DNA from 2 places in the Hathewaya histolytica genome. Region 2 is predicted to be linked to the other one. Evidence: riboswitches for the same ligand, from Rfam matches in the RefSeq annotation. Region 2 holds a riboswitch; the other holds the start of a gene.
What was found. Region 2 has a riboswitch for thiamine pyrophosphate ahead of thiC (phosphomethylpyrimidine synthase ThiC). Riboswitches for the same ligand answer to the same signal wherever they lie in the genome.

Region 1: another riboswitch for thiamine pyrophosphate. It lies ahead of thiW (energy coupling factor transporter S component ThiW); the one in region 2 lies ahead of thiC (phosphomethylpyrimidine synthase ThiC).

The regions. Positions count from the first base shown of each region.
Region 1 is NZ_LR590481.1:561,807-570,353, reverse strand. Features, by position in the region: gene thiM (hydroxyethylthiazole kinase) at 1-363, opposite strand, end outside; gene thiD (bifunctional hydroxymethylpyrimidine kinase/phosphomethylpyrimidine kinase) at 366-1,172, opposite strand; gene thiW (energy coupling factor transporter S component ThiW) at 1,302-1,790, opposite strand; TPP riboswitch at 1,925-2,037, opposite strand; gene FGL08_RS02615 (hypothetical protein) at 2,161-2,625, opposite strand; gene FGL08_RS02610 (hypothetical protein) at 2,788-3,042, opposite strand; gene aroQ (type II 3-dehydroquinate dehydratase) at 3,077-3,502, opposite strand; gene FGL08_RS02600 (shikimate kinase) at 3,637-4,143, opposite strand; gene aroE (shikimate dehydrogenase) at 4,143-4,952, opposite strand; gene FGL08_RS02590 (chorismate mutase) at 5,101-5,376, opposite strand; gene aroC (chorismate synthase) at 5,364-6,464, opposite strand; gene aroA (3-phosphoshikimate 1-carboxyvinyltransferase) at 6,442-7,701, opposite strand; gene aroB (3-dehydroquinate synthase) at 7,730-8,547, opposite strand, start outside.
Region 2 is NZ_LR590481.1:1,385,088-1,393,634, reverse strand. Features, by position in the region: gene FGL08_RS06760 (ADP-ribosylglycohydrolase family protein) at 1-1,323, shown strand, start outside; gene FGL08_RS06755 (NAD(P)/FAD-dependent oxidoreductase) at 1,367-2,545, opposite strand; TPP riboswitch at 2,749-2,856, shown strand; gene thiC (phosphomethylpyrimidine synthase ThiC) at 2,939-4,246, shown strand; gene FGL08_RS13385 (hypothetical protein) at 4,314-4,469, shown strand; gene FGL08_RS06745 (YajQ family cyclic di-GMP-binding protein) at 4,509-5,000, opposite strand; gene potA (spermidine/putrescine ABC transporter ATP-binding protein) at 5,278-6,330, shown strand; gene FGL08_RS13375 (ABC transporter permease) at 6,331-7,152, shown strand; gene FGL08_RS06735 (ABC transporter permease) at 7,146-7,922, shown strand; gene FGL08_RS06730 (ABC transporter substrate-binding protein) at 7,923-8,547, shown strand, end outside.

The DNA.
Region 1 (8,547 bases), 820 kb from region 2:
ATGTAATTTATCCAAAAGTTTTCTTGCAACTTCTGTTCTATACTTTGTAGCGCCTACTCCCACTGGGTCTAACACTATAGGAATATTAAGTTCATTTGCTCTCTCTCCTGCCTTTAGCATAGCATCTACTGTTCTGGAATTTAATGTTCCTATATTTATAACTAATGATGAAGCTATAGAAACCATGTCCTGAACTTCATTTATATCGTCAGCCATAACAGGAGATGCTCCTATAGCTAAAGTTATATTTGCACAATCATTTACAGTAACGTAATTTGTTATATGATGAACTAATGGATTCTTTTCTTTTAAATTATATAGTTTATTACTACATTCTTTTAATAACTCTCTATTTATTTCCATTATTACTTCACCTCCAAACCTGCTAACTTATATAATTGGTAGAAATGATGTGTTGGCCCAACACCATGACCTATGCTAAATGAGTGCTTTATGGCCATAGTTATATAATCTTTTGCCCTTTTTACAGCTTCCTCCAAATCGTATCCTAAGGCTAAATTAGATGCTATCGAAGAAGATAAAGTGCAACCTGTCCCATGAGTATTTTTAGTATGTATTTTTTCGCCCTTTAAATAATAAATCTCACCTTTATGGAATAAAACATCTGTAGCATTATGGTCTAAATGTCCCCCTTTAAGCAATACACTTTTAGGTCCTAGTTTATGTATATCTTTTGCTGCTATGACCATCTTATCCAAAGTATCAATTTTTCTATCTAAAATAACCTCAGCCTCTGGTATATTAGGAGTTATAACTGTTGCTATGGGAATTAATTTTTCTATTAAAGTTTTCTTAGATTCTGGTTTTAAAAGGTCAAATCCACTTTTAGATATCATAACAGGATCTAAAACTATGTTACCTGCATTGTATTTTAAAAGTCCTTCAGCTATTGCATCTATAGTTTCAATCTTAGATACCATACCTATTTTTACTGCAGAAACCTGAATATCTTCATATATACAACTAATCTGATTTTCTATAATATCTTTATCTATATCTTGCACATCAAATACCCCCATAGTATTTTGGGCTGTAATTGCAGTAATAACTGACATTCCATAAACTCCATGAGCAGAAAAAGTTTTTAAATCTGCTTGTATTCCAGCTCCACCACAACTGTCTGAACCTGCTATAGTTAGTACATTTTTCATATATATCTCCCCTTTTCCTTTGAATTTTTGCTTTTGATTTATACTTACTAATATGTATTTTAAATTCCAATTGTAAATCATATCTTAAGTTCTATACTTTTATATTTTTGTTATACTTAAATTTAATTTCTAATAAAACTTATTTAAATTTCTACTACTAATAACCTTCATAATTAAATAGGCAATAATACTTCCTCCTATAGTGCTAAGTAAGAAAGGTATTATAAAAAAGAAAGCCCCCACCTTTTTTCCCATTAATAAACTTGCTATTGGAAAAGCCATTAAGCTCCCTATAATACCAGTACCTACAACCTCGCCTATTACAGCATAAATATCCTTATTAAATTTTCTATAGAATATTCCTGCTAAAACTGCTCCAAACATACTTCCTGGAAAAGCAAGTAAACTCCCTGTACCTAGAATATTTCTAAGTAAAGAAATTAAAAATGCATTTCCTAAAGCATATAAAGGCCCTAAGAAAATAGCAGATAGTACATTAATAACATGTTGAATAGGAAAACACTTAGAAACTCCCACTGGTATATAAATAACATGAGATGACATTACACCTATAGCTATTAAAATTCCAGAGCATGTCAGTTTTTTTGTATTACTCATATAACCACCCCCGTGCACACTTATTAATATTAAAAAAATAAAAAAATGCAAACTCAGTTTCGGATTTGCATTATCATAAATAAGCTTCCTAAGTTCCAATAGAATTAAAAATCCCAATTAAAACTTAGCAACTATTACATTACAATTATGTTTCCTACGCTGGCATTACCCAGATCAGGTTAAAGGGTCAAAGACTTTATAGGGTCTTTATCTCAGCCGGCCATATCCAGCCCCCCTGTTTTATAGGTTTAATAGTTTATATAAATTAATTTTAACACAATGTAATATTTGTCTCAAGATTCAAATAATAAATTCCCTTATAACTTAGTCCTTTAACTTAACAATTTTTGAAGATTAAGCTTAGACTATATTATACTATTTCTATTTGTTCCGCCTCTTTCTCCTCTAAATAATCACATAAATCCTTAAAATCTTGTAACCACTTTATCTTAGCAAGTTCCCTTAAATCTATTATGATGCCTGTACTCCTTTGCTTTAAATACTCCATATTATATATTTCTGTCTCAACAAATCCATCCTTGCAATTATATACACATGGCACAAACTTATCCCAATTATTTTCAAAATATTTAGTCTTTGCAAAGCATAATCTGTATATGTGAAAAATCATTCCTAGTGGTGAGGTTTTTATGGCAAACTTATGACTGAAATATTCCTGAGTTGGATACTTCTCCTGTATTCTCTCCCAATATATACGCTCGTTAGAATGAAGATTATATTTATCTAAGATCTTACACTTCTCCTTCCCTAAGTCATCTCTCATAACTTTTTCCCTAATCTCAGGATCTAATTCCATTAACTTATTCTTGTGCAAAAAAACTCCCCCTTAAGTTTATTCTTATGTTAATTTTATTTTCAACTTAAAGTAAGTTATGTTTCTAATATATATTATAGATAGAACTTATAGATTCTATTTACAATTTAAATGGAAGTCATATTTGACTTCCATTTAGTATACTTCTATAATATTATAATTCTATTTTTTCTTTCTTCTTGTATACTCATGACATACTATAATTCCTATGCCAATGGCAGCATATGCTGGAACAAATATTCTCTCTAATCCTCTACTCATATTTTTACCTATTGGAGTATTAATTATCATTGGTGGTAGTATTACAAATATAATTGTAAGGTAATTATACGGTTTCCTAATAGCTATATAATCCTTAAGAATTAATATTGCAAGTAAAGTAAATGAAATAAAAGATATTATATTAGAAATAGTCATATTTTATTCCCCTTAGATTTAATATTTTATTAATCTATATGTTAACCAAAGCCTCCATTGCTAATTTATATCCTAAAAATCCAAGGCCTGATATTTGTCCTATGCAAGCTGCTGCCGTAACGGATTTATGTCTAAATTCTTCTCTTTTATAAATGTTACTTAGGTGAACTTCTATGGTGTCTATATCAACAGATTTTAAAGCATCATAAATTGCTATACTGTAATGAGTGTAAGCTCCTGGATTTATAACTATACCATCATATTTTCCATAGGCTTCTTGTATAAAATTTATGATTTCTCCCTCAATATTACTTTGTTTTAATGTTACTTCTGCTTTAAGTTCTTCTGCCGTACATCTTATATAAGAGCAAAGACCTTCGTAAGTTTTAGCTCCATAAACTTCTTTTTCTCTTATACCTAAAAAATTCAAATTAGGTCCATTTATAACTAAGATTTTCATTTTTTTATCTTCCATTTATATCCCTCCTCTACTGAGATTAAATCTGCTTCCATAACTTAGTTTTTATTTGTATATTTTTTATAAATAAAAATTATATATTTCTAGTTCTTTACTACCTTGTCTAAATGATAAATTTAAATTATCTTCTCTCTTTTTAAAATCTCCATTACTTCATTTAAAGTTTCTTCTAATGTGCCTTTATTTAAAACTCTATAATCCCCATATATTCTATAAAGTTCGTACCTGTCATCGTATAATTTATGTAGATTATCTTTCTTATCTTTTAATAGAGGTCGATTTTCTATGTCTATATCCTTAATAATATTATCTAAAGGTCTATCTATAAAAATTAACACTCCATTTTCTTTTAAACAGTTTATATTCTTTTCTCGCTTTATTACTCCTCCACCTGTAGATATTATGGTGGATTTAAGCACACTAACTTTCTCTACATATTGTTCTTCTATACCTCTAAAATACTCTTCACCACTTTCAAAGATTTCAGGGATTTTCTTATTTTCACCTTTTTCTATAAAGCGGTCTAAATCTATAAAATCTAAATTTAACCTCTTAGATAAAAAATAACCCAAAGCGCTTTTCCCGCACCCTGGCATACCTATTAAAACAATATTTTTACTCATTACTTACTCATCATATGCTTATGAATATCATTAACTATATCATAAGAAACTTCCATGCAATTCCAAATGCTTTGTGCCTTTATAGCTTGGGCAACTAGCATGTACATACCATTTACAGCTTTTAATCCCTCTTCACCAGCTTCTTTTAAAAACTTAGTCTCTAATGGATTATAAATAATATCCACTGCTGCTTTAAACTTTTTAAAATATTTTTTATCTATTGGTGTAAAATCACATTTAGGATACATTCCTACAGGAGTACAGTTTACAACTAGGGCAGCCTCTTTTATAGAACCTAGTTCTTCATAATTTATAACTTTATATTGGGGATATTTTTTCTTTCCCTCTTCCTTATTTCTAGTTACAAATATAATTTCCCTAGCACCATTATCAAAAAGGTATTGAACTACAGCTCTTGATGCTCCCCCTGTACCTAAAATTACTACATCTTCGCCTTTAAAATCTATATTATAATGTTCTAATGTCATACCAAACCCATAGTAGTCTGTGTTGTAACCTATAGCTTTCCCATTATTTATCTTAACCACATTTACAGCGCCTATTTTCTCTGCCTCTTCACTTAAGGAATCTAGATACTTTATAATCTCTAATTTATAAGGTATTGTCACAGTAATACCTTTATAATCTAAAGCCTTTAATCCTGGGATTACATGACAAAGACGTTCTCTCTCAACTTGAAATACTCCGAAATGTCCGTCTATGTTTATACTTTCTAAAATTTTATGATGAATTTCTGGAGAATAAGTATGTCCTAATTTCTCCCCAATTATTCCATATAACTTTTCCATAACTTATCTTTAGTGAGAATAACTCATAAGTTACAAATTCTCACTAAACCCTCCTTTATTTCTTATTATTTATTTAAATTCATAATTAATCATTAAAGTTTCTATAGTATATCTATGTATTAAATCTCAAGCAACTTCACTAACTTAATTATTCCTTATACCCCACATGATACTGTACTTTTTTGCTAATTTCCATAAGTTTTGTAAAAAAATCTTCTAAATATTCTTCATACTTAATATTATTTAAATTTTCTTTAGCCTGTTTTATCACTTGTTCTTCTCTATTTTTATCTAGTATAGGTAAGGACCTTTCTTTTTTATATTCCATAACTTTTAAAGAAAGATTTAATCTCTCCTCAAATATTCTAACTAATTCCTTATCTATATTATCAATTTCTCTTCTTATGTTTTTTATATCTTCCATACTTCACCCTCTCTTTCTAATATTAAATCAAGAATTGTAAGTGCTGTAACACTCTCAATAACAGGAACCGCTCTAGGTACTATACATGGATCATGTCTACCCTTTACCTCTAATTTAACCTCTTCGAATTTTTCTATGTCCACTGTATCTTGTGAAATTCCTATAGAAGAAGTGGGTTTTATAGCCACCCTAAAAATTAAAGGCATTCCAGTAGTAAGTCCCCCAACAACTCCACCATTATTATTTTTTAGTGTTACTATTTTTCCATTATCTATTCCATAAGGGTCATTTGCTTCGGAGCCCTTTAATTTAGTTATATTAAATCCTGATCCAAACTCTATTCCCTTAACTCCTGGAACTGAAAATATCATATGCGATAATCTGCTTTCCACAGAATCAAAAAACGGTGAGCCTAATCCCACTGGAAGATTTATAGTTGCAATTTCTATAATTCCTCCTCTCGAGTCCAGTTCCCCTCTTCCTTTTAGTATCTCATCTTTCATAAGAATCCCCTTATGTTCGTCCATAACAGGGAATTCCTTATGCCTTAAATTTAAAAATAGGTTCTTATCTAAGTTTTTAAAATCAAAGAATTCTTCTTCTATATTATATATGCTTTTTATATGACTTCCTAAATATATACCCTTGCTCTCTAAAAGTTTTATCGCAATGGCTCCTGCAAAAACTAAAGGTGCTGTAATTCTACCAGAGAAATGACCTCCACCTCTATAATCATTAAATCCTAAATACTTTTCTTTGGCAGGATAATCTGAGTGGCTTGGTCTCATTTTAGATTTTAACTGGCTATAATCCTTAGATTTTGTATCCTTATTAAAAATCACTGCACATAGTGGCGTTCCTGTGGTTTTCCCCTCAAAGACTCCACTTAAAATATTAAACATATCAGCCTCATGACGTGGAGTTGTAAGCTTGCTTCTTCCTGGTGCTCGTCTTTTCATTTGAAACTTTATAAATTCTAAATTTAATTCTACACCTGCCGGAAGTCCATCTATAACTATGCCAATTCCCTCTCCATGAGATTCTCCAAAAATACTCAGTTTTAGTTTATTCCCTATTACTCCACTCATGCAAAATTCCTCCTAACTCCTTATAAGTATTCCAAAAATGAGGATATGACTTATTTACAGATTCACTACCTTTCAATATTATAGCTTCTCTACACCTAGTTCCTGCTATAGCAAGGGACATAGCTATTCTATGATCATTCCAGCTATGAACTTCTACTCCCCCTTGCAGTTCCTCTGTTCCTAATATAATAAGTCCTTCATCTAGTTCTTCTATATTAGCACCTAAGGCTTTAAGTTCTGTGCATATAGCCCTTAATCTATCCGATTCCTTTATTCTAAGCCTTCCAGCATTAAAAATGTGAGTTTTTCCAAGTCTTAAAGAAGAAAGTACTGCTATAATAGGAACTAAATCAGGAATCTCTGAAGCATCTATTAGGGTATCTCTACTTTTTTTATTTTCTATAGTCTTTATAACTTCAATAATCTCCTTATCTCCTTGAAGTGAATTTAAGTTAAGTCCTTCAACTTTAATTTCATTACCTAATGCCTTTCCTACTAAAAAGAAAGCTCCTTGAGAAAAGTCTCCTTCAACCTTGTAATCAAAAGATTTATAACGTTGATTTCCTTTTATATAAAATACCTTATAACTTCTATTTTCTATAACTATGCCAAAGTTCCTCATCATGTCTATGGTAAGATCTACATAAGCTTTGGATTCCAAATTATTTTTAATTTTTATAATAGAATCTTCTTCTAAAAGTGGTAGAGCAAACAATAGTCCAGATATAAACTGAGAACTTATATTTCCCTCCACTTCAAAATTTCCACCCACTAACTTTCCTTCTATAGTAAGTGGTAATTTTCCATTATGATTTTCATACCTAATACCCTTTTCCTTAAATATATTATAATAAGTAGTAAGTGGCCTTTCTACTAATTTTCCACTTCCATAAAATTCACTCTTATTTGATTTTAATAAAGCTATAGGAATTAAAAATCTTAGAGTAGACCCTGATTCCCTACAGTTTATAATAACTTCATCAAAGTTTTTAGAACAACATCCGTTTATAACTAAAGTTTTCATTTTATCATCTTCATCTACTATTTTAATAGTAGCACCTATTGTCCTCATACCTTCTATGGTTGCCTTTATATCTTCAGATAAAAGTACATTTGAAATCACACTTTCCCCTTGTCCTAAGGCCGCACATATTATAGCTCTATGGCTTAAACTTTTAGAAGGAGGTATACTAACATCTCCTTTTAAAAAGTTAGGTTCTATCCTTAAAGTAGCCATAAATTCACCACCAATCTTAAATTAAAATTTAATTAAAAAATCTTTCTATATTAGCTATATATACTTTTTCTATAAAAGCTTCTCCTAGTTCCCTTAAAAGTATTAAGTTTATATACTTACTCATAACCTTTTTATCTAATGTTACGCACTCTAAAACCTTAGTTATATCCATACTAGGTGTATTAAAATCTATCTCATACTTCTTAAGAATTTGCTTTATAAGTTCTGAAGTCCCCTTCTTTGTATAACCTAAAGTCTCGCTATTTTTAGTTATACAATACATTCCAAGTGCAACAGCCTCTCCATGAGTATACTTTTCATAGTTAAAATATTTTTCTATAGCATGACCTAGTGTGTGACCAAAATTTAAAATCATTCTAATGCCAGTATCCTTTTCATCCTTCTCCACAACTTCCTTTTTTATAGTGCAGCAAGTGTGGATTATATAATTCATATTTTCTTTTAATTCTTCCAGTGAATTATATTTTAAAAGATTATAAAATAACTTATCACTTTTTATACACCCGTACTTAATAACCTCTCCCATTCCATCTTTTATAAATCTTTTATCTAAGGTATTTAAAACTAAAGGGTCTATAATTACTTTTCTAGGATGATAAAAACTTCCTATAAGATTTTTCCCTTGCTCTAAATTTACTGCAACTTTCCCACCTATGCTACTATCTATTTGAGCTAAAAGAGATGTGGGAATTTGAATATAAGGTACACTTCTTAAATAAGTAGATGCCACAAATCCCGTTAAATCACCTACCACTCCTCCACCTAAGGATATTATTAAATTAGAACGAGAAAGTTTAAAATCTAAAAGTTCTCCATATAAATATG
Region 2 (8,547 bases):
GAACAGACTTGGGATTCTTATAAAAAGACACTAATCGATGAAGACGGTAAAATAAGATTATTATGGGATAGCCACGTACCTGGTTCCTATGCACCAGAAAAAGTTTTAATCGGTGCAATTCAATCCGTAGAAAATATGGGTTATAAGGTTCAAGAAGCTGAAATACTTTTCGAAAAAGGTTTAGAGGCTTTAAAAAATAATAATATGTATTTATTACATCAAATAACTGCTGAAATTTTTTATGAATTAAACAACGCAGAAAAAGATGAAGATAATCCATATTGGAAATTTAAGGTTTATGAGAATTTTTTAGAATATGAAAAAGAAATAGATTTCCCTAAATATCCCAAAGTTAATATTGATAACAAATTTTATAATAAATTAAAAGCAGCGTGGGTATATCAGATATGTGCAGGGGCATTAGGTACTGCTATAGAAGGTTATACTTCTGAACAACTTAAAAATAAGTTTGGAGAAATAAATGAATATGTAAGAAAACCTAATACATTTAATGATGATATTACCTATGAAATTGCTTTTCTAAAAGCTTTTGAAAAGAAAGGCTATAGTATTAAGTCTAAGGATATTGCTAAGGAATGGGTAGGATTGATTCCTTCAGGTTGGTCTGCAGAAGATATTGCACTAAAAAATATAAGAATGGGAATATTTCCACCATATAGTGGTTATTTGAATAATCCATATAGAGAGTGGATAGGAGCTCAAATGAGAGGTGTAGTATGTGGATTTGTTGCACCTGGAGATCCATATATGGCTGCAAAGTTAGCTTATTATGATGGAGAGGTATCACATCATAATAATGGTATTATGGGAGAAATATTTAATGCTGTAATGACTTCTCTTGCTTTTGTTGAAAATGATATAAAAGAGATCTTAAAACTTGCAGTAAATACTATACCAAGTGATAGTGAATATTACTCAGTAGTAAATCATGCTTTAGAATTATGTATGGAAAAAGAATCCTGGCAAGAATGTTGGAGTATATGTGAAGAAAAATATAAAACTTATAATTGGATTCATGCATACCCTAATGCAGCAGCAGAAGTAATTGCCCTTTGGTTTGGAAACTTAGATTTTGATAAGACAATGAATATAATCTCCATGGAAGGACAAGATGTGGATTGTAATGCAGCCCAAATAGCAAGTATCATTGGTATAATAAATGGTTTAGAAGGCATAGATTATGAAAAATGGGTATCACCAATTGGTGATGAGATTTGCACATATGTAAGAGATAATGAAGAATTTAGTTTAGAAGAGTTTTGTAGATGGAATTTTGATATAATAAAAAAATATGAAAAATAGTAAAAGTGGGATTTCCCACTTTTACTATTTTAAAAAGTTTATATTAAGAAATAAATTCTTTATATTCTTGAATAAATTCTTCCAAAGACAACTTATTTAAAGATTTCATTAATTTCATTGCTGGCTTAATATCCCCAATTAAAATTGCACCTATTAATATATTATCTTGGAAAAATACCTTTTTATATATTTTATTTTCTTTATCTAAGTATTGCATAGAAATGGAATCTTTATTAGGTATAAAACCTATACTAAATACTTTAAGGTCTGCACCTACGAAATTTATAGAATCCTTATAACCTTTAAAAGCTAAATTTTCACCAATAGAATTTGCTCCTGCAACTTTCCCCATAAGTATAGATGCAGGCCAATTTCCGTAAACTCTTCCTTCTAGTTCACAAACATCACCACAGGCATATACATTTTCAATATTGGTCTCCATATTTTTATTTACAAGTATTCCCCTATTTATTTCAATGGAACTTCCAGTTATTACAGGAATATTTGGTTTTATACCAACAGAGAAAATAACCATATCAGCATCTAGGACTATATTTTTTGAAAGCTTAATACTAGATACCTTTTCTAATCCTTTTATTTCCTCTAACATAGTATTTGTATATATTTCTACACCTTTATCCTCTAAAGAATTTCTTAATATATCGGATGCTTCTGAATCTAATTGTTTATTCATTATATGTGAAGCAGCCTCTATAACGGATACACTAAAACCAGCTAGTTTTAGTTCCCAAGCAGCTTCAAGTCCAAGAATTCCACCACCTACAACGATAACTTTCTTACAAGTTTTCATCCATGATTTTATATTATTTAAATCTTCCATATCTTTTAAAGTAAATACACCTTTTTTATCGTGTCCAGGTATGGATGGGAATATATTATTACTTCCTGTAGCTATTATTAATTCATCATAAGCTATAAAATTATTATTAAAATAAACTTTTTTTTCTTTTGTATCTATTTTATCAATATTAATTCCTAACTTTAATTCAATTGAATTTTCCTCATACCACTCGTCTTTGGATAAGTAAAATTTACTATCTATTTTATCTTCATTCAAATAATCTGAAAGTAATGGTCTATAATAAGTTAATAAATTTTCATTTGATATAATTACTATATTTGAATTTTTATCTTTTTCTCTTATAGCTTTAGCTGCATTGTACCCAGCACAGCCATTTCCTATAATTATAATATTTTTCAAAAACTTTCACCTCACTAGTATGGTAATATATATTTTTATTATATTATACTATTATTTTTATATCTTCACAAAACATTATAATTAATATTATTATATATAATCAATTTATATATAATTTGTATATAATAAAAAATACATGTTGAAGTTTAGTAAAATTACTTTTATTGATACTGCTATAATGTTATAATATTATTATAAAACTTAATATTTGCTAGGGGAGCTTATATAATAGGCTGAGAGTGAAATGTTATTTCAGACCCTCATAACCTGATTTAGATAATACTAGCGCAGGGAAGTACTTAAATTAAAAATGATTATGAGCATTTTTATATTTTATACTGCATATGAGGGCCTTTTATAGGCTCTTTATTTTTTTATAAGGGGGAAATACATATGAATTATTCTACACAACTAGAAGCTGCTAAATTAGGCATTATAACAAAGGAAATGGAGATAGTAGCTAGAGAAGAAGGTATTGAGATTCAAGAATTAATTTCAAATATTAGAAAAGGAAGTGTTGTAATACCTTGCAATAAAAATCATAAAAATATTCATCCATATGGTATAGGAAAGGGTATGTCTACTAAAATAAATGTTAATTTAGGTATTTCAAAAGACTGCTCTAACATAGACATGGAAATGAAAAAAGTTAGAAAAGCTATAGAAATGAAAGCAGAAGCTATAATGGATTTAAGTTGCTATGGTGAAACTAAAACCTTTAGAAAAAAACTTATAGAAAAATCTCCATCTATGATAGGAACAGTTCCTATGTATGATGCATTAGGTTTTCATAATAAAGAACTACACGAACTTACCTTAGAAAACCTTTTAGAAGTTATAGAAGCTCACGCAGAAGATGGTGTAGATTTTATGACTATTCACGCTGGTGTTACTAAAAAGTCCTTAGATACACTAAAAAAGTTCCCAAGGACATTAAACTTAGTTTCTAGAGGGGGAACTTTAATATTTGCCTGGATGAATTATAACAATGCAGAAAATCCTTTGTATGAGTATTACGACAAGATATTAGATATATGCTATAAACATGATGTTACTGTAAGTTTAGGAGACGCCTGTAGACCAGGATGCATTGATGATGCTACAGATCATATACAAATAGAAGAGCTTATGGTTTTAGGAGAACTTGTGAAAAGAGCTAGAGAGAAAAACGTTCAAGTAATAGTAGAAGGTCCAGGTCATATACCTATAAACGAAATAGAAACAAATGTTCTACTAGAGAAAAAGTTTTGTTTTGATGCACCATTTTATGTCTTAGGACCTATTGTTACAGATATTGCTCCTGGATATGATCATATTACTAGTGCTATAGGAGGTGCCATGGCCTCATCCTATGGAGCGGACTTCTTATGCTACGTTACTCCTGCAGAGCATTTAAGACTTCCCAATTTAGATGATATGATAGAAGGTATTATAGCCACTAAAATAGCTGCTCATGCTGGAGATTTAGCTAAAGGGATAAAAAAGGCCAAAGAGTGGGATAGTAAAATGGGTCAGGCAAGAAAGACTTTAGATTGGGAAACTCAATTTAATTTATCTATAAATCCAGAGAAGGCTAGAAAATATAGAAATGAATCTAAACCCCAGCATAATGACACATGTACTATGTGTGGAAAAATGTGTGCTATTAGAAATATGAATAAAACTTTAGAAGGTAAGAAAGTAGATATAATTCAAGAATAATGCTTGACTAAAATAAAGAAAAACTCGTAAAATAATAATTAATAAGAAATTAATAAGGAGTTTTTTCATGGATAAAAATACTATAAATAAGATGAAAGAGTTAATTGAAGCTAAAAAGAATAAGGGTAATAACAATTCTAAAAAAAATAGACCAGATAAATCTATTGGTTATGTAATGGGGGCTAAAAGAACTAAGAAAACTGGAGGTCTATTTGATAAATAAAAATAAAAGTATTCACTTAATAGTGAATACTTTTATTTTTTACCTATAATTTATAAATTGAAGATCTATTCCGTAGTCATTACCTTTTAACATAGATATGACTTGTTGAAGGGAATCTTTATCCTTACCTTGGACCCTAATTTGGTTATCCATAATTTGAGTTTGAACTTTTAATTTACTTTCCTTAATGTCTGAAACTACAGCTTTTGCTTTATCCTTAGAAATCCCCTTAACTATTTTTGCTACTTGTCTTAAAGTTCCCATGGAAGCATTTTCAATTTTACCATAATCTAAGGCTTTTACAGATAGTCCTCTTTTTATTAGTTTTGCATCTAGTATATCTTTCATTGCATTTAACTTATACTCATCTTCACCATGAACTTTTATTTCTTCTTCAGTTCTCTCAATATTAGCTGTACATCCTTTAAAGTCATATCTATTAGTAATTTCTCTTACAGCTTGATTGATTGCATTATCTACTTCTTGAAGATCAACCTCTGATACTATATCAAAAGAATAAGTAGTTGCCATATAAAACACCTCTTTCATAAGTATTCAAAATTATATTAGCAAATATATGCATTTTAATCAATGTATAAATATAAAAAATATATATACTATAAATATAGGAGTATAATAAAAGAATTATGTGATAAATTAGTTTATTTATATAAAATAACAAGAAAAACAGGAAAATTAAAAAATTTAAAAAGAAAGATTGAATTTATTAGTTTTTTTTTATAGAATTAAAGGTGGTTTATTTTAAAAGTATAATAAATCTTTAATAATATTAGTAGGGGTGAAGCCAATGGATGAAAATATAATCGAAATTAATGGAATCTCTAAAGAATATGACGGTGTACAGATATTAAAAGATATTAATTTTGTCGTTAAGAAAAATGAGTTTTTAACCTTATTAGGACCAAGTGGATGTGGTAAGACTACAACACTTAGAATGATAGGAGGATTTGAAACACCTACATTAGGGAATATTATATTTGAGGGAAAAGAAATAAACAACACACCACCGTATGAAAGACAGATAAATACTGTATTTCAGAAGTATGCTTTGTTCCCACATATGAACGTATATGAAAATATCGCATTTGGACTTAAAATTAAAAAGCTACATAAAGATGAAATAGAAAAAAGAATAAAAAAAATGTTAAGGTTAGTAAATCTAGAAGGATATGAAAAAAGAAAGATAACCTCTTTAAGTGGAGGACAGCAGCAACGAATAGCCATTGCAAGAGCGTTAGTCAATGAACCAAAAGTATTGCTTCTAGATGAGCCTCTAGGCGCATTAGATTTGAAACTAAGAAAAGAAATGCAGATAGAATTAAAACATATGCAACAAGAGATAGGTATAACTTTTATATATGTAACACATGACCAGGAAGAAGCACTTACCATGTCTGATAAAATAATAGTTATGGATAAGGGTATAATTCAACAAATGGGTGTACCAGAAGATATATATAACGAACCTAAAAACTCCTTTGTTGCGAAGTTTATAGGAGAATCAAATATAATCCCTGCCGTAATGGAAGAAGATTATCTAGTAGAATTTTTCAATGTTAAATTTAAATGTGTTGATAAAAGACCAAATTCAAATAAAGAAGTTCAAGTAGTTATAAGACCAGAAGATATTAAAATTGTAGATAGTGATAAAGGAAAGTTAAAAGGTATAGTAGAATCTGTAACCTTCAAGGGTGTACATTATGAAATAGTTGTTAAGGGTGATGAAGATTATGCGTGGCTTTTACATAATACAAAACATGTAGAGATTGGAAATACAATAGGCCTTGATATATATCCAGACGATATACATATAATGAAAGCTGAAAAAGAGGAGATATAAATGAAAAAATACACTTCTTATCCTTATATAATTTGGAATGTTATATTTATAGTATTTCCACTACTATTGATAGCTTTTTTCAGTTTTAGTATTGATGGTAGAAGTTTTACATTTACTTTATCACATTATAAAAACTTTTTAGATCCTTTATATATAAATATTTTAATACGTTCAATTAAACTTGCACTTATTTCTACATTATTATGTCTTATAATAGGCTATCCTATGGCATACATACTAACTACATTACCTAATAGAAAAAAGAACATATTAATTCTCCTATTAGTTTTACCAATGTGGATGAATTTCTTATTAAGAACTTATGCATGGATGGCTATTCTAGGGAAGAATGGATTTATAAATTCCTTCTTGAATTTAATTGGATTTAAAAGTTTAGACCTATTATACAATGATAGTGCGGTATTATTAGGTATGGTGTATAACTTTTTACCCTTTATGGTACTCCCTATATACACTGTATTAAATAAAATGGATAAAAATTTGATAGAGGCTGCTAAAGATTTAGGGGCTAATAGCTTTATTGTATTTACTAAAATTATTTTCCCACTAAGTTTATCTGGAGTTGTTTCAGGAATAACTATGGTTTTTATGCCTGCTGTAACTACCTTTGTTATATCAAGACTACTTGGTGGAGGACAGTATATGCTTATTGGAAATTTAATAGAACAGCAATTCCTAGTAGTGGGAGATTGGAACTTTGGTTCTGCAGTATCCATTATAATGATGATACTAATTTTATTTTCCATGAGATTTGTATCTAAATATGATAGAGAAGAAAGTGGGGGTAGCGGATTATGGTAAAGTCTTTTATGAAGAAATTATATAGTTTTCTTGTATACTTATTTTTATATGCCCCTATACTGGTATTAATAATTTTTTCTTTTAACAATTCTAAGTCAAGAGTACGATGGAGTGGTTTTACTTTAAAGTGGTATGTAGGTTTATTTAATGATACGCAGATATTAAAAGCATTATACTACACCATACTTATAGCATTGCTTGCTGCTTTAATTTCTACTATTTTGGGAACCTTTGCAGCTATCGGCATTCATAACTCCTCAATACATATGAAAAAGTTATTACTAAATTTAAACTATTTACCAGTTTTAAATCCTGACATAGTAACTGCTGTAGGACTTATGTTGTTATTTAATTTAATGAGAATAGAGAAGGGCTTTTTAACTATGCTCTTAGCTCATATAAGTTTTTGTACTCCTTATGTAGTACTTGCCATTATGCCTAAATTAAAACAACTTCCTAAAAATATATTAGAGGCTGCTCTAGATTTAGGTGCTACACCTTTATATGCATTAAGAAAAGTAATTTTACCAGAAATTAAAGAAGGGATAATATCAGGGGCATTAATAGCATTTACATTATCTATTGATGATTTCGTAATAAGTTTCTTTAATACAGGTTCTGGAGTATCAAATCTTTCAATTAATATTTATTCTATGGCTAGAAAGGGAATAAACCCTAAAATTAATGCATTGTCTACACTAATGTTTTTAACAGTTCTTATACTGTTATTAGTAATTAATAAGAAGAGTTTGAAGGGAGAAAAAAATTAGATGAAAAAGTTTTTATCCTGTATTTTAGGAATGGTCTTACTTAGTACTATAATATTACTTCCATTAGGTTGTGGTAGTAAGAAAAAAGAGCTTAGGATATATAATTGGGGAGATTATATGGATAAAGATTTAATCAAAGAATTTGAAAATAGAACTAATATAAAGGTTAGATATAATGAGTTCGCAACGAATGAAGAGATGTACGTGAAATTAAAAAATTCCCCTGGACAATATGATTTAGCCATTCCATCTGATTATATGATAACTAAAATGGTGAATGAAGGGTTACTAGAAAAAATTGATTTTAATAATATAAAAAATTATGCACAAATAGATAGTAGATTTAAACACTTGCCTTTTGATCCTAACAATGAATATTCAGTTCCTTATATGTGGGGAACATTAGGTATAATATATAATACTAAAATGATAAAAGACGAGATTACAAGTTGGAATGATATTTGGAATCCTAAATATAAAGGTCAAATACTTATGTTAGATAGTCAAAGAGATTCTATTGGAATTGCTCTAAAAAAACTAGGTTATTCTGTAAATTCCAAGAATACAAATGAGCTAAACAAAGCAAAAGAAGAACTAATGAAACAAAAACCATTAGTATATGCTT